Regions from separate parts of the Mycoplana sp. ABR4_002 genome, predicted to be linked through region 3. Evidence: predicted binding sites of a transcription regulator. Region 3 holds the regulator's gene; each other region holds the start of a gene.
What was found. The regulator LexA, encoded in region 3, represses DNA repair genes until DNA is damaged. The targets are predictions, from matches to a motif close to TGTTCNNNNTGTGTTCNG.
Positions count from the first base shown of each region.

Region 1 (7,844 bases), 1.1 Mb from region 3:
TCATGGAAAAGATCGAGAAGGGATTGCCCGAACTGACCAGCCAGCCGGCCGCCGCCGAGGCCGACGAGGACGGGGAGCCGGCCAAGACCGCGCCGCTGGAGGCCACCGGGCTCGACAAGAAGTCCTGATCGGGCGATGGCGTCGGACCACGGCATCGATGCCTTCGCAGCGAGCGAAGCCGCACCCGCCAAGATCAACCTGGCATTGCATGTCGTCGGTCAGCGCGCCGACGGCTACCATCTGCTCGACATGCTCGTCACCTTCACCCGGTTCGGCGACCGGATCGGCATGGCGTCGGCGTCAGCCGATGCGTTCACGCTGTCGGGCCGGTTTGCCGGGCAGTTGCGTGGCGAAGCGCCCGAGCACAATCTGGTGCTCAGGGCGCGCGACCGCCTTCGCGCAGCGCTCGAGCGCAGCGGCGTCGCAGCGCCGCCCGTCCACCTGCACCTGGAGAAGAACCTGCCGATCGCCTCCGGAATCGGCGGCGGCTCGGCCGATGCGGCTGCGACGCTGCGGGGGCTGCTGCGGCACTGGCGGGCCACGCTCGCGGCGGACGAGCTGGCCAGGCTGGCGCTGCAACTCGGCGCCGACGTGCCGATGTGCCTTACGGCCCGGCCGCTCGTTGCCGGCGGCATCGGCGAACGGATCGCCCCGGTCGACGATCTGCCCTCGTTCGCGATGGTGCTGGTCAATCCGCTCGTCGCCGTTTCGACGCCGGAGATCTTCCGGCGGCTTGCCGACAAGGCCAACCCACCGCTCGACCGGCCAGCGGCCGGCGCCCCCGCACGCAGCTGGCTTGCGGCGATGACGGCGATGCGCAACGATCTCGAAACGCCGGCACGCGCGCTTTGCCCGGAGATCGATGCGGTGATGGCGGCGCTGGCGCAGACGGGCGCCGGGCTGGCGCGGATGTCGGGTTCCGGCGCCACCTGCTTCGGCCTGTTCGCGACCCCAGATGCGGCGCAGCGCGCCGCCGCTGTCCTGCAGGCGGCGCAGCCGGACTGGTTCGTCGTCGCCACCGAGAGCTTCGAAGGAAGGCAGACCCATGGCACGGATTGACGAAAGCCGCCCCTTCATCCCGCTATCGATCGCGGTCCTGACGGTATCGGACACGCGCACCATGGCCGACGACCGCTCGGGCGACACCCTGGTCGAGCGGCTGGAGAAGGCCGGACACCGGCTCGGCGGCCGCGCCATCGTGCCGGACGACAAGGCCGCGATCCGCGCGCAGGTCGAGGCCTGGACCAGGGCACCGGAGATCGACGTCGTGATCACGACCGGCGGGACCGGCTTTACCGGCCGGGACGTGACGCCGGAGGCGCTGGAGCCGCTGTTCGAAAAGAGGATGGACGGGTTTTCCGAGGTGTTCCACCGCCTGTCCTACGACAAGATCGGCACGTCGACGATCCAGTCGCGCGCCACGGGCGGTGTCGCCAACGCGACCTTCATCTTCGTGCTGCCCGGGTCGCCCGGCGCGTGCCGCGACGCCTGGGACGGAATCCTTGCGGCCCAGCTCGACTACCGACACCTGCCCTGCAACTTCGTCGAGATCATGCCGCGCCTGGACGAGCACCTGAAGCGCACGTGACCGGATTGCGGCCGCTCGGGCCGGCACGGGTCGCGATGCAACCGCCGGGACGATCAGGCCCCGACCGCATCGCGCATGGCGCGGATCGCCCAGGCGGGCACGACCTCGGCCGCCAGTTGCCGCGCCGCCGCGCCGGCGGCGATTTCCTCCAGCCCGACGCCGGATCGCGCGAGCGTGCTTGCCTGCTGCCTGGAGAGCAAGAGCCCATGCTCAAGCGGTGCGCGCCGCTTCAGCAGCCGCTGGTGCAAGGGCCGGCGATGGTTGCGCGAGCCGGCGAAACGCGCCGGGCCGCGGTTCGTCGCGACATATTCGGCGACGACCTCGATCCAGCCGCTGAGCGGGCGCGCTCCGGGTTCCAGCAGCAGCAGCCACTCGCCACGCGCCGACATTAGGACGTCCGGCATGTCCCAATTCGGCAGGAACGTGCAGCCGGCGGCGTCGGCGACCGTCGAGGAGCCGTCGTCCGAGCCGTGATCAAGCACGATCACGTCCCGCACCAGCCCCTCGACGGCGCCAGCGACGAGGGCGGACAGGGTCTGCGCCAGTTCGGGCTCGTTGTTTCGGCATTCCATGATGACCGTCAGCATGACGGAGCAATACCGCATTGCAGCACGCAATGCCACTGGCCGCCTGACAAAACCGCGCTTGCAGCAGCGCGCCGCGCCGCCCTACCCGCCCGTTCGGTATCGGCTGGCCCGCCGCCCCCGGTTCGGACAAACGCGGATGGCTTCAATTTTGTTCTTGTATTGTTCTCTTTCGACTGCTAGGAATAAAGTCATTGGAGGGACGAGATTCCCTCGCCGGAGAACCCCGATGACCGAACTGTCCAGTCTCAGGCAGGGTGCACTCGCGCCCGCCAACACGGCCGACATGGCCGATGCCCTGATGGCGCAAACGGGCCTGCGCATCGAGGTGGACCGTCGCCGCGGACGCGGGGCCGGATTGAACTTCTCCGGCCGTTTCGAGCCGCAGGCGCGCGAGAGCTTCGACGACGGGTGGCAGTCGCTGGAGGAGCTTGCGCCGTTCAAGACCGAGGTGCAGGTGGAAAGGCCGCGCAGCGTCATTACCCGCAACGACTCGCCCGACATCCCGTTCGACCGCTCGATCAACCCCTACCGCGGCTGCGAGCACGGCTGCATCTATTGCTTCGCCCGTCCCTCGCACGCCTTCATGGGGCTGTCCGCCGGACTGGACTTCGAGTCGAAGCTCTTCGCCAAGCCGGATGCGCCGAGGCTGCTCGAGCGAGAACTGTCCAAGCCGGGATACCGCCCGCGCCCGATCGCCATCGGCACGAACACCGATCCCTACCAGCCGATCGAGAGGGAATGGGGCATCATGCGCCAGATCCTCGAGGTGCTCGAGGCGGCAAGCCATCCGGTCTCGATCGTCACCAAGTCGGCACTGATCACGCGCGACGTCGACATCCTGTCGCGCATGGCGGCGCGCGGGCTCGCCTGGGTCGGCCTGTCGGTGACGACGCTCGACCGCAAGCTGGCCCGGGCGATGGAGCCGCGGGCGGCGACGCCGGCACGCCGGCTCGAGGCCATGCGCACGCTGTCGGAGGCGGGCGTCCCGGTCAGCGTCATGGCCGCACCTGTCATTCCCGGGCTCAACGATCACGAGATCGAACGGATCCTCGATTCCGGCAAGGCCGCCGGCGCGCAGGAGGCGAGCTACGTGCTGCTGCGCCTGCCGCTCGAGGTCAGCCCACTGTTTCGTGACTGGCTGCTGCGCGAATATCCGGACCGCTACCGCCATGTGATGTCGCTGGTCCGCTCGATGCGCGGCGGCAAGGACTATGACGCCGAGTTCGGCAAGCGGATGAAGGGCGCCGGCCCCTATGCCTGGCAGATCGCCCGGCGCTTCGAACTGGCGGCAAAACGGCTGAAGCTGAACCGCACGCGGCGCAGCCTCTCGACCGACCTGTTCGTCCCGCCGTCCGGCAGCGGCGTGCAGCTGTCGCTGCTTTAGGCGCAGGCGCAACGCCTGGGCCGGAGACGGAAACTGACATGTGGCCGGGAAACACCGGCCCGCCCATTCGACATTGCCCGTCCCCCTCGCAATGTCGTTTTCCCCCGGTGCCGCCTCGCCGGGGGACTTGCAGGGAATCGGTCGGTCGTGCGACGGTCGCCGCATGCCACGCCGCGCGACCACCGATTCCCCCCTTCTCTTCGACCTCCCGGCCGGGCCGGATTTCCTGATGGAACTCGCCGCCCGCAAGGCCGGACAATGGCCGGTCGCCGGCGCGGACGAGGCCGGGCGCGGCCCGCTGGCCGGTCCCGTCGTCGCGGCGGCCGTGATCCTGGACCCGGACCGGATTCCGGACGGCCTGCACGATTCGAAGCAGCTGACCGCCGCAAGGCGGGAGACCTTGTTCGCCCAGATCATCGAAACGGCCATGGTCTCCGTCGCCTCCAGCAGCGCCCGCCGCATCGACCGCACCGACATCCGCAAGGCGAGCCTGGACGCAATGCGCCGCGCCGTCTGCGCCCTGCCGACACGGCCAGGGCTGGTCCTCACCGACGGGCTCGACGTGCCGCCCGGGCTCGCCTGCGAGGGCCGCGCCGTCGTCAAGGGCGACGCCCGCGTGCTGTCGATCGCCGCGGCCTCGATCGTCGCGAAGGTGGTGCGGGACCGGATGATGGCCCGAGCCGAGCACAGCTTCCCCGGTTACGGCTTTTCCACCCACGCCGGCTACGCCACCGAGCGCCATCGCGACGCAATCGGCGAAATCGGCCCTTGCGCCATGCACCGCATGAGTTTCCGGCCGTTCCGGCAGGACACGGCAGGCGAGACGGCCGAAGCCGATTTCGACGGCCTCTGAGCACAGGCACCCGGCCCGGCGATGCCCGGCGCCCCTGAAACCGCGCATGAAAAAGGCCGGATCGCTCCGGCCTTCAACTCTTCTTCCGACGGATGACGGCCCTCAGTTCAGGCGGGCCTTCACTTCCGACAGAGCCTGGTCGAACAGAGACTTGCTGGTGGCCGCGTCGGACTTGGCTTCCACCACGCGCTCGGCGGCGCTGATGGCAAGGTCCACCGCAGCCGAGCGCACCGCGTTGATCGCGTCCGCCTCGGCCTGCTTGATCTTCTGCTCGGACAACGCCGTGCGGCGGGTCACGTATTCTTCCGTCTTCTGCTTGGCCTCGGCCATCAGCGCCTCGGCCTCGCGCTCGGCGACCGCCAGGATCGACGCCGCCTCGGCCTCGGCTTCCTTGCGCTTGCGCTGGTATTCGGCCAGCAGCGCCTGGGCCTCCTCGCGCAGGCGCTTGGCCTCGGTCAATTCGTTGGTAATCTTCTCGGCCCGCTGGTCGAGCGACTTGCCCATGATACCGGGAACCTTGAGATAGACGATCAGCGCCAGGAACAGGACGAGACCGACAAAGGCGTAGAATGTTGCGTCAAATGCCATGGTCCGCTTTCCTTACTTCGCTGCCGCCTTGACCGCGGCGGCAATCTCGGCCTTGGTCGCCTTGCCGCCGATCAGGTGCTCGACAACCGCCGATGCCGTATCCTCGGCGATCGCGCCGACATCGGCGAGCGCCTTCTGCTTGATCTCGGCAATGCGGGTCTCGGCCGCCGCGATCTTGGATGTCAGCGAGTCCTCGATCTTGCGGCGCTCCGCCTCGGCCTTCGCCTTGGCGGCGTCGCGGGCCTCGTTGGCGATGACGTTGCCCTTGGCGCGGGCCTCCGCCAGTTCCTTCTCATAGGTCGCAACCGCCGTGTCGGCCTCGGTCTTGAGGCGTGCGGCCTCGTCGAGGTCCTGGGCGATGCGGTCGTGGCGCGTCTCGAGGATCGAACCGATGCGCGGCACGATGACCTTGGACATCACCAGATAGAACAGGCCGAAGGTGATCGCCAGCCACAGGAGCTGGGAGGGGAAGGTCGAGGCGTCGAACGGCGGAAAGACGCCGCTGCCATGCTCTTCGCCGTGCGGCACACCGGTTTCGGTGTGCATCTCGCCGGCCGGAGCCGCCTGATGCGTGTCACCCGCCGGAGCGGTGCCGTGCGTATCCGTCTCGGCCTGAGCGATCTTGAATGGGATGGACTCGGCCTTGGCCGCGGTCGCAGACATGCTCACCTCCAGGTGCACTCAAATAGTAAGCGGACCACGGCCCGCCAGGGGCCGTGGTCCGGTCTTCGAGCCGTGATTAGACGGCGAAGAGCAGCAGCAGGGCGATGAGCAGCGAGAAGATGCCCAGAGCTTCGGTAACGGCGAAGCCGAAGACGAGGCGGCCGAACTGGCCGTCAGCAGCGGACGGGTTGCGCAGGGCGCCCGACAGGTAGTTGCCGAAGATGTTGCCGAGGCCGAGGGCCGTGCCGGCCATGCCAAAGCACGCGAGACCTGCGCCAATGAACTTTGCTGCTTCCGCTTCCATGATGAACTCCTTCGAATGGGTTGTTGCGGCTTTGACTGGTGCGGATCGCACCAACGACTTTCTCCTCAGTGGCTGCCCGGATGGATGGCGTCGTTGAGGTACATGCACGTCAGTACCGCAAAGACATAGGCCTGCAGGAATGCCACGAGGAACTCGAGACCGGTCAGGGCGACCGTCATGATGAGGGGCAGAACGGCGCCGCCGACACCCAGCGCGCCAAGGGCTCCGAGCGAGGCGACGAAGCCTGCGAACACCTTGAGCGTGATGTGGCCCGCCAGCATGTTGGCGAAGAGACGGACGGAGAGGCTGATCGGCCGCGACAGGAACGAGATGATCTCGATCGCGACGACGAGCGGCAGCAGCGCACCGGGAACGCCATGCGGCACGAAGAGCTTCAGGAAGCCCAGGCCGTGCTTGTAGAAACCGTAGAGGATGACCGTGCCGATCACGAGAACCGCCAGCGCGAAGGTGACGATGATCTGGCTGGTGACGGTGAAGAAGTACGGCATCATGCCGAGCAGGTTCGCCGTCAGGATGAACATGAACAGCGAAAACACCATCGGGAAGAACTTCATGCCGCTGCTGCCGGCGCCCTCGCGCAGCATCGAGGCGATGAACTCGTAGGACATTTCCGAGACCGACTGCATGCGGCTCGGAATGATGCCGCGCTGCGAGGTGGTCATGTAGAGGAACCCGGCGGCGACCGCGGCCGAGGCGACCATGAACAACGACGCATTGGTGAAGGAGAAGTCGATTCCGCCAATCTCGATCGGAACAATCTTGTTGACCAGGAACTGATGGGTCGGATCGTTTGCCACCGCTAATCTCTCTCGTTTACCGCCCGCAGGACGGATATTCCTCTCGTCCGGACGGCAGTCAGGCGCCGTCCTCGTCATTCTTGTCGCCGGCATCCCTGCCGGCCATCCTGTCGACCGGGTGTGGCGATGCCACCAAACCCGCCGACCGCATCACGTTCAGCACGCCGGCGCCGAAGCCGAGCAGCAGGAGCACGATCATGCCCCACGGCGCCGTACCGGCGAACCGGTCCACAAGGTAGCCGAGGATCGCACCGACGATGACCGCGGCGACGAACTCGCTGGAGAGCTTCATCGCCACCGCATAGCCCTTGCGGCTTTCGGCGGCCTTCTCCTCTGCGACGTCGTCCGCCCTGTCGTCCGCCCGCTTCTTCGCCAGCTCGGCGCTGAAGCGCTGCATCCGCTCGTCCAGACTTTCCTTGCGGCTGCCCTTCATGGCACTTTCCTTCCGTTTCCGCCGGCGCTCTCACGCCCAATTGCGGACATATTCACGGCTAGGTTTAAGCCAGCTTGGGACCCGTTTGAAGTCGGGCGCAACATAGTTTTAGGGGCTTGCATAGTCAAGGCGGGGGCAGGCTTTGACCGCAGCGAAATTTTCTTCATAAAAACAATTGGTTATGCCACCCACAGCGATTCAGGTCGCTTGCAGTGGGGGAATCGCCCCGGGGGGCGCGCGCTCTTGCCGCGCCCCTGCGTCCGCGACCGGCGTCAGATCCAGCCGCCACCATAGGTGCGGTAGAAGACATGCTTGCCGATCTTCGCCACCCGCTTCATCGTCGGGCCCCACTTCGGCTTCACATAGGTGGCGTGGTAGTGGGTCGACGACCCGACCTCCGCCTGCCAGATCTTGCCGGCGGTGACCGCCATCGCCACCTCCTTGGCCGTCTTGTAGTGCCACGGCGCCAGGACCAGGTCGGGAATGCCGTCGCAGGTGAAGGAGAACTGGCAGCCCGTACGAAGGTTCTGGCCCTGGTAGACGACGGCGCAGACCGTGTCGGGATAGGCCGGATTGCGGACGCGGTTGAGGATGACCTGGGCGACGGCTGCCTGGCCCTTCAGCGA
Region 1 covers NZ_JBSWVO010000001.1:931,866-939,709, reverse strand. Annotated here, with positions in the region: gene ACXAGF_RS04460 (tetratricopeptide repeat protein) at 1-128, shown strand, start outside; gene ACXAGF_RS04455 (4-(cytidine 5'-diphospho)-2-C-methyl-D-erythritol kinase) at 136-1,059, shown strand; gene moaB (molybdenum cofactor biosynthesis protein B) at 1,046-1,588, shown strand; gene ACXAGF_RS04445 (glycosyltransferase family protein) at 1,642-2,175, opposite strand; gene ACXAGF_RS04440 (PA0069 family radical SAM protein) at 2,402-3,559, shown strand; gene ACXAGF_RS04435 (ribonuclease HII) at 3,723-4,412, shown strand; gene ACXAGF_RS04430 (F0F1 ATP synthase subunit B) at 4,515-5,000, opposite strand; gene ACXAGF_RS04425 (F0F1 ATP synthase subunit B) at 5,013-5,663, opposite strand; gene ACXAGF_RS04420 (F0F1 ATP synthase subunit C) at 5,740-5,967, opposite strand; gene ACXAGF_RS04415 (F0F1 ATP synthase subunit A) at 6,033-6,785, opposite strand; gene ACXAGF_RS04410 (AtpZ/AtpI family protein) at 6,844-7,218, opposite strand; gene ACXAGF_RS04405 (cell wall hydrolase) at 7,491-7,844, opposite strand, start outside.
Region 1: ACXAGF_RS04440 (PA0069 family radical SAM protein) is a predicted target of LexA. The motif match lies at 2,325-2,342, and genes of this name have one in related genera.

Region 2 (7,844 bases), 2.1 Mb from region 3:
AGCCGCCGGCCCGGGCCATCGCCGAGCCCAGCGCCTCGGCCGGGTCGACCCCGAGCGCCAGCAGCAGCGGGCGGGAGCGGTAATAGCCGCAGGCGGCGTCATGCCGGTCCGTCAGCCTGCAGCCGAGCAGCACCTGCGCCATGTCGTGGCCGCGGGCGGAGAACTGGTAGAGCACCTTCTTCTCCGGCACCAGCCGCGTCTCTTCCATCTCGTCGAGCGCGCGCGACAGCTGCACCAGATAGGCGACGCGCTTCCAGTCGACCGTCTCGTCCGGCGCGTTGCGGACCAATCGTTTCAGCGCTGCCTGTGCCATCTGCCGCCCTCCTCGCATTGCAAGCGAAATGATAATACAGAAACAGTGTGATTTCGTTTCAGAATGGCGGCTTAAGGCCTTATGATTGAAACATGTGGTTCAAATATCGGGGATATGCGAATGAAGGATATCGAGCTTGACGCCGTCGACCGGCAGATCCTGCAGGTGCTGCAGCGTCAGGCCGATCTCAGCCACGCGGCGCTGGCGGAGAAGGTCGGCGCCTCGAGCGCCTCGTGCTGGCGCAGGATCAAGGCGCTGGAGGCGGCCGGCGTGCTCGGCCGGACCGTGCGGCTGGTGGAGCCGGAGGCGATCGGCCGCGGGCTGAACGTCTTCTGCCAGGTGCGGATGAAGAGCCACGACCCCGTCGCCCGACGCGACTTCGAACGCTTCGTCGAGAGCCACGACGAGGTGCTCGAATGCTACTCCATGTCCGGCGAATGGGACTATCTGCTGCGGGTCGTGGCGGCGGACGTGCGCGACTACGAGCGTCTGCTCATGCATGGCATCCTCACCCACGAGGCGGTCGCGAATTCGTCCTCGCATTTCGCGCTGAAGAGCGTGAAATACACGACGGCGCTGCCGGTCTAGCCGCCGCGCGGCCGCCCTTCCCGGCGGGAATGGCAGCGGACATCCTGCCCCGCAAACCGTTCGATCCGGCAGAAGCGGCCAGCGGAAACGGGGCGGGCAGGCGGGCAGGGCTAGGGTTGCACGGACGCGCGTCTTTGTGACCGGACCTGAGCAGATTGCCGTTGACTCTTTTCCGGCGTTCTGGAATTCATAAGAACATAACAGGAACAAATAAAGGAACGAACGTCATGGCAACGCCTGCCCTGGCGCGTGAGCGGCTTTTTGCCCTGCGCGAGGCCATCGCCCGCATCGAGGACGGCGACGGCCCCAGCCTCGCCCGCAGCAAGCGCCGCTGGCAATGGGACGCGCAAGAGCCGCCGAAGGACCCGCCGCCCCCGGCCGCCACCCCGGCCGGGTCGACCGGCCTTGAGGCCGTCTTTGACGGCGGGCTTCCCGCGGGTGGGCTCGTCGAGATCCGCAATGCGCAGACCCGGGACATGGGCGCCGCCAGCGGCTTTGCGCTGGCCCTCGCCGCGCTGCGGCAGGCGCAGGCCGAAGGGGGCGGGGCGACGCTCTGGATCGGCCAGGCGATGGCGCTTGCGGAGGCCGGCACGCCCTATGGCCCGGGGCTGCGCCAGCACGGCCTCGACCCGGCCCGTTTCCTGCTCGCCCGGCCGCGTACCCTAGCCGATGCGCTCTGGACGGCGGAGGCGGCGCTCACGGTGCCGGCCCTTTCCACCGTGATCCTGGAAATCCGCGGCAACCCCGCCGGATTCGCCCTGACCGAGAGCCGCCGGCTGCAGGTGCGGGCGCGTGCCAGCGGCATCCTGCTGCTGCTGCTGCGCCAGGCCGGCGCGGAAGAAGCGAGCAGCGCGCTCCACCGCCTGCGCGTCGATCCGGCCCCGGCGCTCGAGCGCCCGCTGCCGGACGCGACGACGCTGGCCGGCAGCATCGGCGCTGTCGTCTTCCGCGTCACGCCGGAGAAGAGCAAGACCGCCGCCCCCCTCGCCGTCTTTTTGGAGTGGAACCCCGATGACCGCCGCTTTCGCCGCCTCCAATCCCGCCCTGCCGCTGTCGAAGACGAGCGGCGCGCAGCGGATCCTCTGCCTCTGGTTTCCCTATCTTCCCGCCGACCGCGTGGCGCGACGGCGCTGGGGGCGGTCGTGGCTTTCACGGGAACGTCCTGACCATCCGCCGGTCGTCTTCGCCGGCCGCAGCGGCAATGCCATGCGGCTTGCCTTTCTCGACCGGGAAGCCGAACGCCTCGGCCTGCGCAAGGGCCAGGGGGTGACGGAGGCGCGCGCCATCTGCCCGGCGCTCGAGGTTCTGCGCGCAGACCCGGCGGCGGACCGGGCGCTGCTCGAGGCGCTGGCCGACTGGTGCGACCGCTATACGCCGCTGGTGGCGCTGGACGGCGACGACGGGCTCTATCTCGACATCACCGGCTGCGCCCACCTGCATGGCGGCGAAAAGGCGCTGCTCGACGGCGTGCTCGCGGCGCTGTTTGCGCTCGGCATCGAGGCGCGCGGGGCGATTGCGTCCTCGCCTGGCCTGTCCTGGGCGGTCGCCCATTTCGGCGACGGCGGCGTGATCGCACCGCAGGCGGCGCCGGCGGCGCTCGCCGCCCTGCCGGTCGCCGCCCTGCGTCTGCCGGAGACAGTGCTCGGGCCGCTCGGCCGGGTCGGGCTGAAGACGGTCGGCGACCTCCTGCCGCTGCCGCGCGCGACGCTCGCCCGCCGCTTCGGCAAGCTGCCGCTGCTGCGGCTCGACCAGGCGCTCGGGCTGGAGGACGAACCGGTGTCGCCGCGCCTGCCGGTGCCGATGCTGTCGGCGGAGCGCCGGCTGTTCGACCCCGTGCAGGCGCAGGACGATATCCTGGCGCTCGCCGATCATCTCGCCGGCACGCTGAAGGACGGGCTCGAGCGGCGCGGCGAGGGCGGGCGGCTGTTTGCGCTCCTGCTGTTCCGGGTCGACGGCCGGGTCTTGCGCATCCACGCTGCGGCATCGACGCCGCTGCGCGCGCCCGAGCGCATCGCCGGGCTGTTTCGCGAGCGCCTCGCGGCGCTGCATGACGATCTCGATGCCGGCTATGGCTTCGAGATCGTCCGGCTCTGCGTGCTCGCCAGCGAGGCCTTCGACGCGGCGCAGGCCGACTTTTCCGGGGATGTCGGCGAAGGCGGCTCGCTCGCTGCCTTCGCCGACCGGCTGGTGGCGCGCTTCGGCCCGGACGGCCTGCTGGCCGTCGCCCTGCCCGAAAGCCATGTGCCCGAGCGCGCCGCGATCCTTGCGCCCTTCGCCGCGGTCCGCGCGCACGAGCGCGCCGCCGCCCGGGACGCACCGCCGCCGCCCCTGTCCGACCGCCCCTTGCGGCTCCTGGCCCCGCCCGAGCCGGTCGAGACCGTCGCCGGCGTGCCGGAGGACGCGCCGAAGACCTTCCGCTGGCGGCGCAGCTTCCACCGGATCACCCGCACCGAAGGGCCCGAGCGCATCGCCGGCGAATGGTGGATCGACGGCGAGGACCAGCCGGCCCGCGACTATTTCCGCGTCGAGGATGATGCCGGCCGGCGCTACTGGCTCTTTCGCGAGGGCGCCTACGGCGCCGACGCCGCACTGCCCCGCTGGTTCATCCACGGGGTGTTCGCGTGAGCGCCGCCCCCGCCTTCCACGAATTCGGCGCGCGCACCAATTTCTCCTTCCTGGAGGGGGCCGCCTCGGCCGAGGACATGGTGGCGACGGCCCGGCGGATCGGCCTGAGCGGGCTCGGCATCGCCGACCGCAACACCGTCGCCGGCGTAGTGCGCGCCCACAACAAGGCGCGGTTCGACGGCTACGGCGCGTTCCGGCCTGGCGCCCGGCTCGTCTTTGCCGACGATACCCCCGACATCCTCGCCTATCCCAGGAACCGCCGCGGCTGGGCCCATCTCTGCCGCCTGCTCAGCACCGGGAACCTGCGCGCGAAGAAGGGTGCCTGCACCCTGTTCCTGGCGGACCTGCTGCACTGGCAGGCGGAACTGCAGCTCATCGTCATGCCGGCGCCGGGCCGGCCCGCACCGGAACGTCTGCGCCCGCTGCTGGCATGTTTGCAGGAGCATGCCGGCGACCGGCTGTTTCTGGCGATGGTGCCGCGCCGCGACGGCTTCGACCGGCACGACCTGGCCGTGCTGGCGCAGCTTGCCGCGCGTGCCCGCGTCCGGCCGATCGCCTCCAGCGACGCGCTCTATGCCGAGAGCGCGCAGCGGCCGCTCGCCGACGTCGTCACCGCGATCCGCCGCAAGACGCCGATCCAGGACCTTGGCTTTCAGCGCCAGGCCAATGCCGAGCGGCAGCTGAAGGGCCCGGCCGAGATGGCACGGCTGCTGCGCGACCATCCCGAGGCGGTCGCCAACACCGCGCGTTTCTTCCATGGCCTCGCCTTCGACTTGGGGGAGCTGAGCCACCAGTACCCGGACGAGTCCGACGCCGGCGCGACCCCGGCCGAGACGCTCCGCCGGCTCGTGCGCGAAGGCGGCGCCCGACGCTATCCCGACGGCATTCCCGCCGGGGTCGAGGAGCGGCTCGCCTATGAGCTGGCGCTGATCGCGCGCAAGCAGTACGAGCCCTATTTCCTGACCGTCCACAGGCTGGTCACCTTCGCCCGCAGCCGCGGCATCCTGTGCCAGGGGCGCGGCTCGGCCGCCAATTCCTCGGTCTGCTACTGCCTCGGGATCACCGAGGTTGACCCGAACCGGTTCACGCTCCTGTTCGACCGCTTCATCTCCGAGGACCGCGACGAGCCGCCCGACATCGACGTCGATTTCGAGCACGCGCGGCGGCAGGAGGTGATCGACTACATCTACGCCACCTATGGCAAGGAGCATGCCGGGCTCGCCGCCGCCGTCATCAGCTATCGCGGCCGCTCGGCCGGCCGCGAGGTCGCCAAGGCCTTCGGCCTGTCGGACGACGTCCAGTCCGCCCTGTCCGGCTCGATCTGGGGCTGGGGGCGGTCGACGTTCAGCCAGGAGCAGGTCGCCGCCGCCGGGCTCGACCTGCGCGACCCGACGACGGCGAAGGTGTTGTCCTGTGCCGGCCAGCTGATGGACTTCCCCCGCCACCTGTCGCAGCATGTCGGCGGCTTTCTCATCACCCGCGACCGGCTCGACGAGGTCGTGCCGATCATGCCGACGGCCATGCCCGGCCGCTACATGGTGGAATGGGACAAGGACGACCTCGACACGCTCAAGCTGCTCAAGGTCGACGTGCTCGCGCTCGGCATGCTGACCTGCATCGCCAAGGCCTTCACGCTATTGGAAACCCACTACGGCACGCGCAAGACGCTGGCGGCAATCTATCCGGACCAGACCGAGGCGGTCTATGACATGATCTGCCGCGCCGACACGCTCGGCGTCTTCCAGATCGAAAGCCGGGCGCAGATGAGCATGCTGCCGCGCCTGCAGCCGCGCGCGTTCTACGACCTCGTGATCGAGGTGGCGATCGTCCGTCCCGGGCCGATCCAGGGCGACATGGTCCATCCCTATCTGAAGCGGCGCGAGGCCGTGAGGGCGGGTCGGACGATCCGCTATCCGAGCAGGGCGCTGGAGCAGGTGCTCGAGCGCACCCTTGGCGTGCCGCTGTTCCAGGAGCAGGCGATGCAGATCGCCATCACCGCCGCCGGCTTCTCCCCGAGCGAGGCCGACCGGCTGCGGCGGGCGATGGCGACCTTCAAGCGCACCGGCACGATCGGCAGCTTTCGCGACAAGATGGTCGAGGGCATGGTCGGCAACGGCTACGAGCGCGGCTTCGCCGAGCGCTGCTTCCGCCAGATCGAGGGGTTCGGCGAATACGGCTTTCCCGAAAGTCACGCCGCCTCCTTCGCCCTGCTCGTCTACGCCTCCTCCTGGCTCAAGGCCTATTACCCCGACGTCTTCTGTGCGGCGATCCTCAACTCCCAGCCGATGGGCTTCTACGCCCCCGCGCAGCTGGTGCGCGACGCGCGCGAACACGGCGTCCGCGTGCTCCCCGTCGACGTCAACCACTCCGGCTGGGATTGCACGCTTGAGGGCGAGGACGCCTTCGACCGCGGCGCGATCGCCGCGCGGCACCGGGCCATGCGCACCGTCATCCGCGCGCAGAAGGCGGTCCGGCTCGGCTTTCGCCTGGTCAAGGGCCTGGCCGAGAAGGAGATGGCGGCGCTCGTCGCCAGCCGGGGGGACGGCTATCGCTCGGTGCGCGATCTGTGGCTGCGCTCGGGCCTGTCGCGCAGCACGCTGGAGCGGCTGGCCGATGCCGACGCCTTCCGCTCGATGAGGCTCGACCGGCGCGCCGCCCTCTGGGCCGTCAAGGCGCTCGACGACCGGCGCGGCGCCGACACGCTGCCGCTGTTCGACCGGGACGGGACGGCGGAGTTGCGGCCGGAGCCGGCGGTGGCGCTTCCGGCGATGCCGGACGGCGAGCAGGTGATCAACGACTATCGCTACCTGACCCTGTCGCTGAAGGCCCACCCGGTCTCGTTCATGCGCGCCGACTTCGACCGGCAGCAGATCACGCCGAATGCCGGGCTGGAGACGGCCGTCGGGGGGCGCCGCGTCGCCGTCGCCGGGCTCGTGCTCGTCCGCCAGCAACCGGGCTCGGCCAAGGGGGTCGTCTTCATGACGATCGAGGACGAGACCGGGGTCGCCAACATCATCGTCTGGAAGAGCACGATGGAGCGCTTCCGCCGCGTGGTGATGGGTGCCCGCCTGGTCAAGGTGTACGGGCGGCTGCAGCGGGAAAGCGGCGTCATCCACGTCATCGCCGAGCACATGGAGGACATGACACCGGCGCTCGGCCTGCTCAGGAGCGAACTGACCAGCTTCGCGGCGACGAGCCGGGCCGACGAGGTGCTGCATCCGGTGAACGAGGAGGGGCGGGAGAAGCGTGCCCTCCGGCACCTGCGGCTGGCCGGCAGCGACGCGACCCGGGTGCGGGACAGGTGCGCCGACCTGCGTCGCGATGCCGAGGTCATGCCGAAGGGCCGCAACTTCCAGTGAAGCGACGGTCCGTGCCCACCGGTCGGCGCGGCCAGCCCCATGAAACCGGCCGCGTCCCGGTCCGCCCCGCTTCCAGGCACCAGCGCAACAAAATGTGATCGCCGCCGAAAACCTCCGCCGGTGGCTAGCCACCGCCCGCGCGGGCAGGCAACATTCTGAAAAGACGAGGCGTTTTGTCAGCTTTAGAACCCGTCTAAACAAAGGGGCAACAATACTGACCCGTTTTATCTTGACAACAAATATCGCCTTTTGCTTAATCCCCGCCAATCAGGGCATTGCACATGGCAGGCAGGATGGAATGCTGGTTTGCAGCTGCAACTTCATTAGCGACAAAGAGATCGTCGACGTCATCAACGAGCTTCTCGATCAAGACTGCTGGCAGCTGATCGTGCCGGCCAAGGTCTACCATGCCCTGGAAAAGCGCGGCCGCTGCTGCGGCTGTTTCCCCAATGTCGTCGACATCATCGTCCGCACCACCGAGGAATATCATGCCCGGCGCGACTCGACGGATGCCGAGATATTTGATTTCATGATCCGCCTCAGACAGTTCCATGAGGACAACCGGAGGGCGGATCTTGAAAGGCGACAAAAAGGTCATCGAGCAGCTTAACGAAGCGCTCTTTCTCGAACTCGGCGCCGTCAACCAGTACTGGCTGCACTACCGTCTCTGCGAAGACTGGGGCTACACGCTGCTGGCCAAGAAGGAGCGTGAGGAATCGATCGAGGAGATGCACCACGCCGACAAGATCATCGCGCGCATCATCTTCCTCGAGGGCCATCCGAACCTGCAGACGGTCGCTCCCCTGCGAATCGGCCAGAACGTCAAGGAAGTGCTGGAGGCCGATCTCGCCGGCGAACTGGACGCGCGCGCCGCCTACAAGAAGTCCCGCGACATCTGTCACGACGCCGGCGACTATGTCAGCATGAAGCTGTTCGAGGAACTGCTGGCGGACGAGGAA
Region 2 covers NZ_JBSWVO010000001.1:4,077,098-4,084,941, forward strand. Annotated here, with positions in the region: gene ACXAGF_RS19385 (transketolase C-terminal domain-containing protein) at 1-313, opposite strand, end outside; gene ACXAGF_RS19390 (Lrp/AsnC family transcriptional regulator) at 434-901, shown strand; gene ACXAGF_RS19395 (ImuA family protein) at 1,129-2,067, shown strand; gene ACXAGF_RS19400 (Y-family DNA polymerase) at 2,018-3,526, shown strand; gene ACXAGF_RS19405 (error-prone DNA polymerase) at 3,523-6,885, shown strand; gene ACXAGF_RS19410 ((2Fe-2S)-binding protein) at 7,184-7,495, shown strand; gene bfr (bacterioferritin) at 7,461-7,844, shown strand, end outside.
Region 2: ACXAGF_RS19395 (ImuA family protein) is a predicted target of LexA. The motif match lies at 1,093-1,110, and genes of this name have one in related genera.

Region 3 (7,844 bases):
TGCCCGGCCCGCGCACACGAAGCCAGTGGCGCCGGCATCCGCTGGCGCACGACCGTAGACGATCTCGTCCAGTGCTCTGGCGCGATATGCCATCGGCGAACCGGCGCCGACGTGAACGGCGTTTCGTCGGATTGCCTACGCAAAAGCCGGACGATGAAGTCGCGAAAGAACGGACTTGCCATGGAATCGGCCCGGCGAGACCAACTGGCCGCAGAAGCGACCGGTCATCGGCGCGCTAGAGGCCGACGCCGCCGACCCATCGTTCGACCTCGGAGCGAAACGCCTTCGCCTGCTCCCTGGCCTGTGCCCAGCCGGCTTGAAGATACTGCCCCCCCGTTGCGACCTGATCGGCCGCGACAAGCCCACACAGCAGAATGAACGTGAACAACAAGAAGCGCATGGCGCTTATCTTGCCCGCAATTGATTTAGAGTTCGCTAAAGTCGACTGGAGACGGTTGACGTTCAGGCCGAACGGGCGAGCGCCCTGACGGCACGCGCATGTTCGGCGACGGCGACCGAAACCCGGTTCCGTCCGTCGCGCTTGGCCGCATACAGGGCTTCGTCGGCACGTCCCATCAACGCTTCGACGTTTTCGCCCCCGACGTGCTCGGCAATGCCGATGCTGACCGACACGGCATGCGAGGGCGGCACGCCATGATAGGATCCGGCGGCGAAGGCCTTTCTCAGTTCGTCGGCAAAGGCCGTCGCCGCAACCAGCGGCACGGAAGGCAGGACCGCGACAAATTCTTCCCCGCCGAGCCGTCCAATAGCGCATCCCGTGTCGTGCGAGGCCCTACGCAGGACATCGGCGAGTCCCTTTATCACCGCGTCGCCCACCCCGTGCCCGTAACTGTCGTTGATCGCCTTGAAATGATCGATGTCGAACAGCATCAGGACAGCCGGGCGAGACGGGCCGGCATTCTCGAGCAACCGACCGGCCGCGGCGAACAGCCCACGACGGTTGGCGATGCCCGTCAAGGGATCGGTGAGAGACTGTTCGGCGAGTTCCTTCATCAGGTCCGTCGTGATTCGCAGCAGAAAAAGCAGGGCCGTGGCGAACCAGGACAGCATCGCGAACAGCTTGAACGAGACGATCCAGAATGAGCCGGCAATCTGTGCTTCCTCCTGCAGCGGCCCCTCGTAGAGATAGGAGATCATCGGCCGCGCCAGCAGCACCACGGCCGAGACGGCGAACGTCGCAATCGTCAGGCGGTCCAGCCTGTCGGCTTCCGCCCGCCTCGCCATGACCCGTACGGCGAGCAGGAACATGATGGCCGCCCCCGCACTGGATACGAGTCCGCGCCCCACGATGCTCGGTGCCACGACGCCAAGCCACACACCCCCGATGCTCGTCACCAGGTAGATCGGCACGAGAATGCGATCGCATGTCCGGCCGGTATGGCGAAGGATCGCCCCGCGAACCGCAAAGAATGCGACCCCGACGAGAAACATGTTCGCCGCAACCGAGACCGGCGCGGCGTTGTCGATCAGGATTCGCGCGATGTCGAGAGACGATCCGACCGCGGCGCAGCCATAGGCCAGGAACCAGTTGAAGACATAGAGCCGCTGCCGCTGGCGGTGCCAGAGCGCGAGGAACGTGATCGACAGGGTTGTGGAAATAACCGGGAGAATTGCGGAAAGCAGGTAGGACTTGTCCATGCCGACATCAAAGCAATGTTGAAAAATGACTTTCTGAATATGGCGCCGACTATGGTTGCCGACGGTTACGAAATTGCCAACGTCGCCGCCCGAAGCCCTTCCTCCGGCGGAGCATCGCATGATGCATGAACCTGGCGCCCTACAGGTAGCGGGCGCGGATATCGACTGTCGAACGCTTGCCGATCGCGTCGTAGTTGCCCGCCAGCCAGTCGTCCGCGCACTGCCGGCCGCGGTCGCGCAGGTCCAGCAGCGCGCTCCAGTCGGCGTTGAGCTTGCTCGAGGCGCTGAGACCCCGCATCGTTTCGTCGTCGGAGATGCTGTGGACGAAGATGCGTTTCAGGCCAAGCGCCTTGCCGGCCTCCGACTCGATCAGGTCGGTGACGAAGGCGATCGCCCGCATCTCCCGCATCAGCGAGGAGTTGAAGCTGATCTCGTTGATTCTGTTCAGGATCTCTGTCGCACTGCGCGGCAGCTCCGACCGCTCGAGCGGATTGATGTGCACCACCAGCACATCCGGCGTCTCGCAGCCGTAGATCAGCGGGTAGATGGCGGGATTGCCCATGTAGCCGCCGTCCCAGTAGGCTTCGCCGTCGATTTCGACCGCCTGGAACAGAAATGGCAGGCAGGCCGAGGCCAAAACGGCGTCGATCGAGATCTCGTCGTTCGAGAATACCTTGACCTTGCCGGAGCGCACGTTGGTCGCGCAAACGTTCAGCTTGATCGAGCAGCGCGACCTGCGGATCGCATCGAGGTCGATCGACTCCTCCAGCACGGAGCGCAGCGGATTGTAGTTCAGCGGGTTGAACTGGTAGGGCGACAGCAGCCGCGTCACCATGTCGAACAGGACGAAGGCGGGCGAATGGTCGAGCGTCTTCGACCCCGTCATCCGGTCGAGCAGGCTCGGCTGCAACGGACTGAAGGCGGCCGCTTGGCTGATCCGGCGCCAGAAGGCCTCGAGCGCCTGTTGCGCTCCGGGCCGACCGCCGTCCGCCAGCCCGTAGGCCAGCACGACCGCGTTCATGGCGCCGGCACTGGTCGCAACGATGCCCTCGTAGGACAGGTCGCGCTCATCCAGCAATCGATCGAGCACGCCCCAGGTAAACGCCCCGTGCGCGCCCCCGCCCTGGAGCGCCAGATTCACGGTCCGTGGCAACCGCGATCCGACCGAGGAGGATCCGGTCTGGCCCTCGTCCGTCAGGTCCAGCTTGGCACGTTCGTCCATGAAATTCTTCCACTCGTCGGCGCGACGCCGCGTCCGATAATACGCCCATAGTCGCGCCGACGCATCCGATCAAGGACTACCCCTGGCCCTACCCGGCCATGGGACGATGCGCGCCGGCAAATGGCACGCCGGCCAAGCTGCAGCCAGACAACGACAATTTGCGCCCACCCGCCCTAGGTCCTCCCCTTCTCCGCCCTATATCTTCAAAGGGTCCGCGCACAGCCACGCCGCAAGAGCGTGGCGCTGGCTGTGGTCGAGCGGGACCGCGACCACGTTACCAAGCTCGGGCCGCGTCGGGCCGGCGTGATTAACTGCCAACGAGAGAGGAAGGAAAGCGCATGATCAGGATTTCCATTTTGCTCGTTCTGCTCGGGATTGCCGCGGCGGGCTGCACCCCGACCGAAAAGGGTGCAGGCATTGGTGCCGCGACCGGCGCAATCGTCGGCGGCGCGATCACCAACGACGTTCGCGGAGCGGCGATCGGCGCGGCGATCGGCGGTGTATCCGGGGCGGTGATCGGAAATGTGGCCGGCCAGCCTGGCCAATGCTACTACCGCGACCGTTATGGCCGGCGCTACGTCGCCGCCTGCCCGCGGTAGGCATCCGGCCTCCTCCAAGCGGGCAATCGGCCCGGTCAAGGCGCCGACCTGCGGCGCCTTCGCCGGGCCGGCCTGCGCAAAGAAAACCGCGCTGCGGCAATAACTTCACGCCGTGTTCACGAAATTTTATCCACTTGCGGAACACATTGGGAACAGATAGTGTCCGTTCTGGATTTGTTTCGATTCTGGGTGAAAAGCCAATGCTGACCCGCAAGCAACAGGAACTGCTTCTTTTCATCCACGAGCGGATGAAGGAGACCGGGATCCCGCCGTCCTTCGACGAGATGAAGGACGCCCTCGATCTCGCCTCGAAATCCGGTATCCATCGGCTGATCACGGCACTGGAGGAGCGGGGCTTCATCCGCCGGCTCCCCAATCGCGCCCGAGCGCTCGAGGTGATCAAGCTGCCCGAGGCCTATTCGCCAAGCCCTGCAGGGCGTCGCGGGTTTTCGCCCTCGGTCATCGAGGGCAGCCTCGGCAAGCCGGCCCCTGCCCCGGCCACAACGGCCGCTGCCGGCGTGGAAAGCTCCGTGTCGGTGCCTGTGATGGGTCGCATCGCGGCCGGCGTGCCGATTTCGGCGATCCAGAACAACACCCACGATATCGCCGTGCCGATGGAGATGCTCGGCGCCGGAGAACACTACGCTCTCGAGGTTCGCGGTGATTCGATGATCGAGGCCGGCATCCTCGACGGTGATACCGTCATCATCCGCAACGTCAGCGCGGCCAATCCCGGCGAGATCGTCGTCGCCCTCGTCGACGACGAGGAGGCAACGTTGAAGCGTTACCGCCGCAAGGGCGCCTCGATCGCGCTCGAGGCTGCCAACCCGGCCTATGAGACGCGCATCTTCGGACCCGACCGGGTCAAGATCCAGGGCAAGCTGGTCGGACTCATCCGCCGGTATCAGTGATCGGCGCTGCCGCGGGCGTTTCGAACGTATTCGACCGCCAGTCATACAGCCGGTGGCGGCTCCAGGGACGCCCGAGAGTCGTCACCGCGGTGCGAACATTGTAGCCGATCACGCCTGACGGATCGGTCACCGGTGCGATTTCAAGCGCACCGGTCCGGCGCAGGCTGCGAGCCGTGATCAGCAGGGCCCCCGACCGGCAGGCGCCGGTGCGCAGGTGCTGGGGGGCCACGACGAAGTCGGCGGCGTCACAGGCGCTGCCGAGATGGACCGGATCCTCGAGGGCAATGACGCGCCAGCCCGCCTGCGCAACGCCGGCGCACCATTCCCCCCGACGGCAAACGAATCGCCGCTCTCTGGTCGCAACGGCAAGCGCCGCGCGCAGGTCCGCGTTCGCCGCTGTTGCCGCGCCCCCGCCGGTCATCACTTGCCGGCCAGGGGCAATGGCGTCCCCTATCCGGTCCGGGCGTCCACCCGTTTCGCGCGGACTGTCGTTGTCGCTGCGCCCGTCGCCGGAGCGTTGCGCACCGGAGACCGTTCGCTCCCCCGCCTTCTGCAAGGCCGGCGGGCGGTGGTCGCCGAGGCGAAGCGCGCGTCGCCACTGGTCGTAGATGAACACCGGCGGCCGCGGGCGGTTTGTGGCCACCTCACCCGCCCACACGAGCGCGACGAGCCTCCCGTCCTCCGAAACGAGCAGTTGAGCCGCCGGTTCCGGGCGTCCGCAAAGCGCGACCCCGGCGCCGATCGCCAGCGGTGCGACCGCCAGCAAAGCCAGCCGCGACCGGAACAGGCAGATCAAACCGCCGCCGGCGGCGACCAGCGCGAAAGCCAGCGGTGGAAGCCGTCCGGTAAGCAGTTCGCCACCCCAACCGGCAACCCAGCCAGCCAGACCGATGACGCGGTCGATTCCCCAACCCATGATCGCCAGCGGCACGGCGTCGAGGCGGAGAGGCATCAGCAGCATGGCCACGACCGCCATCGGCATGATCACCACGGAAATGACCGGCATGGCGAGCAGGTTGCCAGCCAGCCCGTAGGCCGGGATCCGGTGGAAGTGCCCGACGGAGTAGATCAGGGTCGCCGCGCTACCGATCAACGAAGACAGCATCACGCCGCCGAGGAACCACGTCGCGATCGCCGACGGGCCCCAGCGGCGGGCCGGTCGCGAGCTGTCGCCGAGGGGCCGGCGATCGCGCCAGGCCGCATAGCCGGCGACCAGCCCGAGGGTCGCCGCATACGACATCTGAAAGCCCGGCCCGGTGACCGCGGACGGCGTCACCGTCAGGATGAGGACGGCCGAGAGTGCGAGGTTGCGCAGGCTGATCGCGGTCCGGTCGAGCATGACGGCCACCAGCATGACCACGATCATCAGCCAGGCGCGCACGGCCGACACCGCGCCGCCGGAGACCAGGATATAGAGGCTGACCATGACCAGTCCGCCCACGGCGGCAACCTTCTTGACGGGAAAGCATTCCGCCAGGCCGGGGACGGCGGCGAGGGCCAGCCGGGCACCGACCAGGAAGGTGCCGGCGGCCAGCACCATGTTCAGCCCGGAAATCGCCAGCACATGCGCCAGCCCCGCCTGCCGTAGCGCTTCGATGGTGGCGGGACTGATCCCCCTTTGCTCGGCTGTCACCAGCGCGGCAGCGATCGCGCCCGCATCGCCCGGGATGCTGTCCCGGATGTGCTGCGTGATGGCAGCTCTCCAGGTGGCGACCAGGCCATGCGCCTGCCTCAAGTACGACCGGCCGGTCGGCCGGTCCAGCGGCGTCGTTTCAGGCTTCCCGTAAAAGAAGCCGACGGCCCCGGTGCCGGCCATGTAGGCGTCGAAGGCGAAGTCGTTGAGGCCGGGGAGCGCCGGCCCGGATGGTGGGCCGATGCGCACGCGTCCGGCGATTCCTCCGCCGATCGGAATCGGGTCGTGCGGGCTGCGCGCGATCACGTTGACGACCTCGGGTGGCCGGCGCAGCACCGGCTCGCGCGTTGACCGCACGGCGACCCGGTAGCGCATCCGCCCCCGGTCGTCGGCCTCGCGCGCGAGGACGCGCCCGTCGATCGTCGTCGTCACGGCCTGATCCAGCAGGACAGTCGACAGCCGCCAGCTCTCGAATGCCGCCAGTGCCATGCCCAGCAGCAGAAAGAACATGCAGCGCGCCGCAAATGAGCCGAACCCGGAGCGATGGCGCTGGCAAAGCGCCACCGCCCCGGTTGCGGCGAGCATCGAATGCAGCGGCCAGGGCGGCGGATCGTGCGGCACGACATACCAGCACCAGGCGCCCGCTCCGATGAAGACAGGAACGAGCAGGAAGGCGAAGCCGTGGTCGCGCTCGATCTCCCAGACGGCGGCGAGGGTCGCCGGACGGAAGGAGGCCATCCCGCGGCTAACCACTCGCTTCGCAGGCAACAGGATCCTGGTGAGCAGGCCGGCCGGACCAGCCTCCACACGCAGCCGCGCCGCCATGGCGGCTGCCCTTTCGACTTTGGTGCTGCTCCCCTCCCCCATGGGACCGACCGTATCCACGCGACAGCACCATACTGCAACTTGTGATTTAGATTTGCAATCGGATATCCGGGATCAGGATTCGTCCGCTCTGAGAAAGGATGCCACCTCCACAATTCTGGATCCTCGCGCATAGGTTGCTTGCAACTGGCGAGGAACAGTAGATATTGCAATGCCGGAATGTCTGGTTTTGCAGCGCACAAACGTACCTTTGGTCTAGGTTGGCAGGGCGTCGCGGATGGGCTAGCAAGGCGGACGCCCCAATATTGGCACAGCTGTGCCACCCTACAGCGAATGGAGGTCCTCATGACGGGCAAGAGCGCGGAAGTCACGGTCGGTGACAACAAGGTGGAATTGCCATTGCGATCCGGGACAATCGGTCCGTCCGTGGTCGACATCGGCACGCTCTACAAGCAAACCAATACGTTCACCTACGACCCCGGCTTCACCTCAACGGCCTCGTGCGAGTCGAAGATCACCTATATCGACGGCGACGAAGGCGTCCTGCTGCACCGCGGCTACCCGATCGAGCAGCTCGCTGAACATGGCGACTTCCTCGAAGTGTGCTACCTCCTGCTCTACGGCGAACTGCCGACGAAGGCCCAGAAGGACGACTTCGACTATCGCGTCACGCACCACACGATGGTGCACGAGCAGATGAGCCGTTTCTTCACCGGCTTCCGCCGCGACGCGCATCCGATGGCTGTAATGTGCGGCTGCGTCGGCGCGCTCTCGGCCTTCTATCACGACTCCACCGACATCACCGATCCGCATCAGCGCATGGTTGCGTCGCTGCGCATGATCGCGAAGATGCCGACGATCGCGGCGATGGCCTACAAGTACCACATCGGCCAGCCCTTCGTTTACCCGAAGAACGACCTCGACTACGCCTCCAACTTCCTGCGCATGTGCTTTGCCGTGCCGTGCGAAGAATATGTCGTCAACCCGGTCCTGTC
Region 3 covers NZ_JBSWVO010000001.1:2,024,910-2,032,753, forward strand. Annotated here, with positions in the region: gene ACXAGF_RS09845 (hypothetical protein) at 236-400, opposite strand; gene ACXAGF_RS09850 (GGDEF domain-containing protein) at 463-1,659, opposite strand; gene ACXAGF_RS09855 (patatin-like phospholipase family protein) at 1,799-2,881, opposite strand; gene ACXAGF_RS09860 (YMGG-like glycine zipper-containing protein) at 3,220-3,480, shown strand; gene lexA (transcriptional repressor LexA) at 3,681-4,391, shown strand; gene ACXAGF_RS09870 (ComEC/Rec2 family competence protein) at 4,372-6,762, opposite strand; gene gltA (citrate synthase) at 7,195-7,844, shown strand, end outside.

Region 4 (7,844 bases), 240 kb from region 3:
GATCAGGCTTTCGAACACGCGCCGGTTCACCTGCTTCGGATCGATGCGCAGGCAGAAGTCTTCCAGACTCTCGAACGGGCGGTCGCCGCGCACCCCGACGATGTGCTGCACGGCCGCCTCGCCGACGCCCTTGATCGCCGCCAGCGCATAGTAGATGCAGCGCTCGCCGGTCTCGAAATGGGCGTAGGAGGTCTGGACCGACGGCGGGACGACCTTGATGCCGAGCCGTGCGGCGTCCTGGCGGAAGTCGTTCAGCTTGTCCGTATTGGACATGTCGTAGGTCATCGAGGCGGCGAGGAACTCGACCGGGTAGTGCGCCTTCAGGTAGGCGGTCTGGTAGGAGACGATGGCGTAGGCGGCCGCGTGCGACTTGTTGAAGCCGTAGTTGGCGAACTTGGCGAGCAGGTCGAAGATCAGGTCAGACTGCGGCTTGGACACGCCGTTCTTCACCGCGCCGTCGACGAAGCGGGCGCGCTGCTTGTCCATCTCCTCCTTGATCTTCTTGCCCATGGCGCGGCGCAGCAGGTCGGCTTCGCCGAGCGAATAGCCCGACAGGACCTGGGCGATCTGCATCACCTGCTCCTGGTAGACGATGACGCCCTGCGTCTCCTTCAGGAGATGGTCGATCATCGGATGGATCGACTCGATCTCCTCCTCGCCGTGCTTGCGGGCGTTGTAGACCGGAATGTTCTCCATCGGCCCCGGGCGGTAGAGCGCCACCAGGGCGATGATGTCCTCGATGCAGTCGGGGCGCATGCCGATCAGCGCCTTGCGCATGCCGGCACTTTCCACCTGGAACACGCCGACCGTCTCGCCGCGCGACAGCATCTCGTAGGTCAGCCGGTCGTCGAGCGGCAGGCTGCCGAGGTCGATCTCGATGCCGCGCTTGCGGGCGAAGTCGACCGCCGTCTTCAGCACGGTCAGGGTCTTCAGGCCGAGGAAGTCGAACTTCACCAGGCCGGCCTGCTCGACCCACTTCATGTTGAACTGGGTGACCGGCATGTCGGAGCGCGGATCGCGGTACATCGGCACCAGTTGCGACAACGGCCGGTCGCCGATGACGATGCCGGCGGCGTGGGTCGAGGCGTGGCGGTAGAGCCCCTCGATCTTCTGGGCGATGTCGAGCAGGCGGGCGACGACCGGCTCCTTCTCCGCCTCCTCCTGCAGCTTCGGCTCCTCCTCGATCGCCTTGGACAGCGGCGTCGGATTGGCCGGATTGTTCGGCACCAGCTTGCAGATCTTGTCGACCTGGCCGTAGGGCATCTCGAGCACGCGGCCGACGTCGCGCAGCGCCGCGCGCGCCTGCAGCGAACCGAAGGTGATGATCTGCGCCACTTGCTCGCGGCCGTATTTGCGCTGGACGTAGCGGATCACCTCCTCGCGCCGGTCCTGGCAGAAGTCGATGTCGAAGTCCGGCATCGACACGCGCTCCGGATTGAGGAAGCGCTCGAACAGCAGCGAAAAGCGCAGCGGGTCGACGTCGGTGATCGTCAGCGCGTAGGCGACAAGCGAGCCCGCGCCCGAGCCGCGTCCCGGGCCGACCGGAATGTTCTGCTGCTTGGCCCACTTGATGAAGTCGGCAACGATCAGGAAGTAACCCGGGAATTTCATGCGCTCGATGACGCCGAGCTCGAAGTCGAGCCGTTCGCGATAGTCCTGCTCGCTGTAGCCCGGCGAACGCCCGAGCGCGGCTAGGCGCGATTCAAGCCCCTCGACCGCCTGACGGCGCAGTTCGGCCGCCTCCGCCCGCTCCGCCTCCTCCGGATCGGCGGACGCGCCGGTGAAGCGCGGCAGGATCGGCGCGCGGGTCTTCAGCACGAACGAGCAGCGCCGCGCGATCTCGACGGTGTTGTCGAGCGCCTCGGGCAGGTCGGCAAACAGCGCCGCCATCGCCGCGCGGCTCTTCAGGTAGTGGTCGGGCGACAGCCGGAAGCGGTTGTCGTCCGAGACCATGGCGTTGTGCGCAACGGCCATCAGCGCGTCGTGCGCCTCGTAATCGTCGGGCGCAGGAAAGAACGGCTCGTTGGTCGCCACCAGCGGCAGGTCGTTCGCGTAGGCAAGCTCGACCATCCGCCGCTCGTGCCGGCGATCATAGCCGGCGTGCCGCTGCAACTCGACATAGAGCCGGTCGCCGAACAGGCGCTTCAGCTCCTGCAGCCGCGCCTCGGCCAGCGCCGGCTGCCCGGCGGCGAGGGCCATATCGACCGGCCCGGTCGACGCCCCCGTCAGCGCGATCAGCCCGTCGGTGCCGTCCTGAAGCCAGGCGCGGAGCATGTGGATCGCGTGGGCGCCGCCGCCCTCACCCTCCAGATAGGCGCGGCTGACGAGGTCCACCAGCCGCACATAGCCGGCATCGGTGGCCGCCAGCAGCACCAGCGAGGGCAGCCTCGTCAGCGCCTGCGCCGGGGTGCGGCGCTCGCCCTCGGCCTCGTCCTGCATGTCGATCGACAGCTGGCACCCGATCAGCGGCTGGATTCCGTCCGCCACCGCCTTCTGCGAAAACTCCAGCGCGGCAAACAGGTTGTTGGTGTCGGTGATGGCGATCGCCGGCTGCTCGTCGCTGACGGCCTTGCCGAGGATCTTCTTGATCGGCAGGGCACCCTCGAGCAACGAATAGGCCGAATGGACACGAAGATGCACGAACTGCACCCCCCCCGCCGTCCCCTGACCCGTCACTGCTGCCGCTTCCGCCATCGCCGTCACCTTTCACTCGCGGCAGAAAGGATAAGCGGATTCGCACGGAGAAAGTCCAGAGCGACACCTGGCCTTGCGCAAACTTTCCCCGCCTGCATCGCAAGGGCGGGAAACGTTGCCGGCCGGTACCGGGGCTAAAGCCCCAGGGCAAGCACCGAGAGACTGGCGATGAACATCGTAATGGAGGCAAAAGCTGCAAATTCGCGGATGAAGTCGGTCATTTCAGGCTCCCTTTCCGATTATGTTTTTATTTTGTTCTATTTTTGTTCCTGCGTCAACCCACTTGCAACCCCACGCCGATTTTCTATCCTGATGACCGGTCACGCCCGGGAAAGTCGCCATGAAGATCGCGCCAGCGTCCCTAGCCTTCCTGCTGATGTCGCCGCCGGCCGGGGCTGGAGATTTTCCCGCCGAGCGGATCGTCGCGGCGGCCGCCGGGGACTGGAACGGCGACGGGCATGCCGACCTGGCCGTGATCGCCAGGCCTGCGGCGGACAGCGACGAAGACAACGGCCTCTACATCTATCTCACCGATCCGGATGAGGCCCGCCTGAAGCTGGTCGTCTCGGCCCCGGACAGCGTCTGGGGCAACCTTGTGATGTTCGGGCAGGAGCCAGCCGTTACCGCCCTTGCCAGCGGCTCCATCAGGCTGACGTCGCAGAACAGCTCGATCGGCCGCGATCGCTGGCACCAGGCGCTGACGATCGCCTATCGCGACGGCCAGTTCCTCGTCGCCGGCTACAACTATTCGTCCTATGACACGCTCGACAACGACAATTCGACGAACTGCGATCTGAACCTGCTCACCGGCAAGGGCACGGCGAACGGCAAGCCCGTCGCAGCCAAGGCGGCGAGGATCACGCTCGAGGCGTGGCGCGACGCCATAGGCCGGGAAGCCTGCGGCCTTGATGCCGGCTGACCGGGGGGCAGGCGTTCGCCCATCGGACACAAGATGCGGCAGGACGGACGGGATGGGGGCCGCTTAGCCGAAATCGCGCAGCTTGCCGTCCTCGATCGTCACCCTTCGGTCCATCAGCGAGGCCAGCTCGTGGTTGTGGGTGGCGATCAGCGCCGCCAGTCCGGACTGGCGGACCAGCGCTTCCAGCGCCTCGAACACATAGCCGGCCGTCTCCGGATCGAGGTTGCCGGTCGGCTCGTCGGCGAGAAGCACGAGCGGGGCGTTGGCGACGGCACGGGCGATCGCCACGCGCTGCTGCTCTCCCCCCGAAAGCTCGGCCGGCCGGTGGTCGGCGCGATGGCCGATGCGCATGTAGTCCAGCAACTGCTTCGCCCGCTCCTGCGCGTCCGCCTTGCCGAGACCGGCAATCAGCTGCGGCATCATGATGTTCTCCAGGGCGGAGAACTCCGGCAGCAGGTGATGGAACTGGTAAACGAAGCCGATCTCGTTGCGGCGGATGGCGGTGCGCTGATCGTCGCCCAGCGCCGCGCAGGACTTGCCGTTGACGATGACGTCACCGCCATCGGGCTTTTCCAGCAGGCCGGCGACATGCAGGAGCGTCGACTTTCCGGTTCCCGACGGTGCCACGAGGGCGACGGTCTCGCCGCCATGAAGGGTGAAGTCCGCCCCCTTGAGGATGGACAGGACCGTCTCCCCCTGGCCGTAATGGCGCTCCACGCCGGATAGCTGCAATGCCACGCGCGCTTTCATCGATCGCTTCTACCTATTCGTATCGCAGGGCCTGGACGGGATCGAGCCTCGACGCCCGCCAGGCAGGAAAGATCGTGGCCAGGAACGACAACGCCAGCGCCATCACGACGATCGAGACCGTCTCGCCGACGTTCATGTCGGCCGGCAGCTGGCTGAGGAAGTAGAGCTCCGGATCGAACAGCGTCTGACCCGACAGCCAGGAGAAGAACTGCCGGATCGACTCCACGTTCAGGCAGACCACGACGCCGAGGACGACGCCGGCGATCGTGCCGACCGTGCCGATCGCCGCCCCGGTCATGAAGAAGATCCGCATGATCGCGCCCGAGGTCGCCCCCATCGTCCGCAGGATCGCGATGTCGCTCCCCTTGTCCTTCACCAGCATGATCAGGCCGGAGATGATGTTGAGCGCCGCGACCAGCACGATCAGCGTCAGGATCATGAACATCACGTTGCGCTCGACCTCAAGCGCGGAAAAGAAGGTGCGGTTGCGCTGGCGCCAGTCGGTCACGTAGATCTGCCGTTCCGCCGCCAGCTCAATCGGCTGGCGCAGCTCGTCGACGGCATCGGGATCGTCGACGAACAGCTCGATCGACTGCACCAGTCCATCGGCGTTAAAGTAGAGCTGCGCCTCCTCGAGCGGCATGTAGATGATCGAGGCGTCGTACTCCGACATGCCGATCTCGAAGGTCGCCGCGACCGGGTAGGTCTTGACGCGCGGGTTGACGCCGAGCGGCGTCACGTCGCCTTCCGGCGCCACCAGCGTGATTGTGTCGCCGGCGGCGATGCCGAGCTGATCGGCCATGCGCGCCCCGATCGCCAGCCCGGTCCCGGCATTGAACTCCTCGAGGCTGCCGGACTTGATATGGCTGGAAACGGTCTTCAGGTTCGCCATGTCGTCGGCGCGGATGCCGCGCACGAGCGCGCCCGTGCCGGCCCCGCCCCTGCCGGACGCGAGCGTCTGCCCCTCGACCAGCGGGATCGCCAGCCGCACGCCATGGACCTTGGAGAACCGCTCCGCCAGGTCGGCGTAATTGTCGAACGGTCCGTCGATCGGCTGGACGATCATGTGGCCGTTGATCCCGAGAATGCGCGAGATAAGCTCGGTGCGAAAACCGTTCATTACCGCCATGACGATGATCAGCGTCGCAACGCCGAGCATGATGCCGATGAAGGAGAACCCGGCGATCACCGAAATGAAGGCTTCCTTGCGCCGCGAGCGCAGGTAGCGCCAGGCCACCATTCGCTCGAACCCGGAGAACGGGCGGCTTGCGGGCGCCGCCTCCGCCTTGACAAGGGCGCCCTCGCCCGTCGCTTCCGCCATGATGCCTCCGGATCAGTCGCTGCCGCCGAGCGCGGCCGGCGGACGCGCAAGGGACTCATTTGCCGGATCGACCCTGCGCGAAATCGCGCCGGAAATCGATCCCGATTTTCAGGCTCGGGCGCCTGCAGTCAGTCGCGCGATCGCCGCCTCGACGGTCAGCGTCTCGCGCTCGCCGGTCTTGCGGTCCTTCAGCTCGACCTCGCCGGCGGCAACCGAACGCGGTCCGACGATGACCTGGAACGGCGCGCCGATCAGGTCAGCGGTGGCGAACTTGGTGCCGGCCCGTTCGTCCTTGTCGTCGAGCAGCACATCGACACCGGCGTTCGCCAACGCACCGTAGATCGTCTCGCTGGCAGCGTCGCAGGCGGCATCACCGGTCTTCATGTTGATGACGACCACCTCGAACGGCGCCACCGACCTCGGCCAGATGATGCCGTTCTCGTCGTGCGAGGCCTCGATGATCGCCGGCACCAGCCGGGTCGGCCCGATGCCGTAGGATCCCATGTGCACGATGTGCTCCTTGCCGTCGGGGCCCTGGACCTTGGCGCCCATCGCCTCGGAATACTTGGTGCCGAAATAGAAGATGTGGCCGACCTCGATGCCGCGCGCCGACAGGCGGTCATCCTCGGGTATCGCGGCGAAGGCCGCTTCGTCATGCATCTCCGAGGTTGCCGCATAGCGCGACGTCCACTTGTCGAAGATCGACTTCAGTCCGTCGACGTCTTCGAAGTTCGTGTCCGCGGCCGGGACCCCGAATTCGAGGAAGTCCCTGTGGCAGAACACTTCGGACTCGCCGGTGTCGGCGAGAATGATGAACTCGTGGCTGAGATTGCCGCCGATCGGCCCGGTGTCGGCGCGCATCGGGATGGCGCGCAGGCCCATGCGCGAGAAGGTGCGCAGGTAGGCGGCGAACATGCGGTTATAGGCGTGCTCCGCACCTTCGCGGTTGAGGTCGAAGGAATAGGCGTCCTTCATCAGGAACTCGCGCGAGCGCATGGTGCCGAAGCGCGGCCGGATCTCGTCGCGGAACTTCAGCTGGATGTGGTAGAGGTTCAGCGGCAGGTCCTTGTAGGACTTGACGTAGGAGCGGAACACGTCGGTGATCATCTCCTCGTTGGTCGGGCCATAGAGCATCGGCCGATCCTGCCGGTCCTTGATGCGCAGCATCTCCTTGCCGTAGGCGTCGTAGCGCCCGCTCTCCTGCCAGAGCTCGGCCGATTGCAGCGTCGGCATCAGCAATTCGACCGCGCCAGAGCGGTTCTGCTCCTCGCGGATGATGGCGTTGACCTTGTCGAGAACGCGCTTGCCGAGCGGCAGCCAGGTGTAGATGCCCGCCGACTGCTGCTTGACCATGCCCGCACGCAGCATGAGGCGATGCGAGACGATCTCCGCCTCTTTCGGGTTTTCCTTGAGGATCGGCATGAAGAAGCGGGAAAGGCGCATGACTGGTTCCAAATAGACAGGTTTCGCCTAGCGGCGGATTCGGGCGAAATGACGTTGAATTTCGATGCGTTCATAGACGCTTCGCGGGCGGAAGGAAACCCGCTGTGCATGCGTGCCGGGGCACGCCGATCTCGCGCACCACCGAGACGAGAGGGCCGGACAATAACGGAAATTTCCGCCTTCAAGTCAACGGAAAAATTTTCTTCGAGTGTAGCAAAAATGCAAAAAACAGGATGACAACGCCCAACCTTTGGGCTAGTTTCAGGCCACAAAAGAGGCAGGGAGTGCAAATTTCTGCCATTCTCGCGGTCAAGTCTTGGGAGGATCAGATCTTTTGGCGCGCGCAGACGCAGCCACCGGCAACGGACAAAGATCACGCGATACTTTAGAAACAAGGCTCTACGCCTTGTTTTTTTTTGCTTTCTCCAATTGATGAAACCTCCCCTAGCCGCCGTCTGTGACAACCGGATGACAGGCGCTGCGACAATGCGGCGCATCGCTCGGGCCCACGCCCTCCCTGCCCGTCTTCACGTTACGTGATGATTGTCGCCGGTTGCCGACATGACGCAACGGCAGGAAATGCGCAAACGCGCCGCCGCGCGGGCAGGCTTCACTCAGCGAAAATCGGGAAAGAACTGGGGAATTGCGTCGATGCCGTAACCGAACTCGACCGACAGGACCCACCATGCGGCATAGATGATCGCCGACACGATCGTC
Region 4 covers NZ_JBSWVO010000001.1:1,780,709-1,788,552, reverse strand. Annotated here, with positions in the region: gene dnaE (DNA polymerase III subunit alpha) at 1-2,694, opposite strand, end outside; gene ACXAGF_RS08685 (FG-GAP repeat protein) at 3,035-3,613, shown strand; gene ACXAGF_RS08680 (ABC transporter ATP-binding protein) at 3,677-4,363, opposite strand; gene ACXAGF_RS08675 (lipoprotein-releasing ABC transporter permease subunit) at 4,377-5,684, opposite strand; gene proS (proline--tRNA ligase) at 5,793-7,127, opposite strand; gene ACXAGF_RS08665 (DUF1467 family protein) at 7,742-7,844, opposite strand, start outside.
Region 4: ACXAGF_RS08685 (FG-GAP repeat protein) is a predicted target of LexA. The motif match lies at 2,948-2,965, and genes of this name have one in related genera.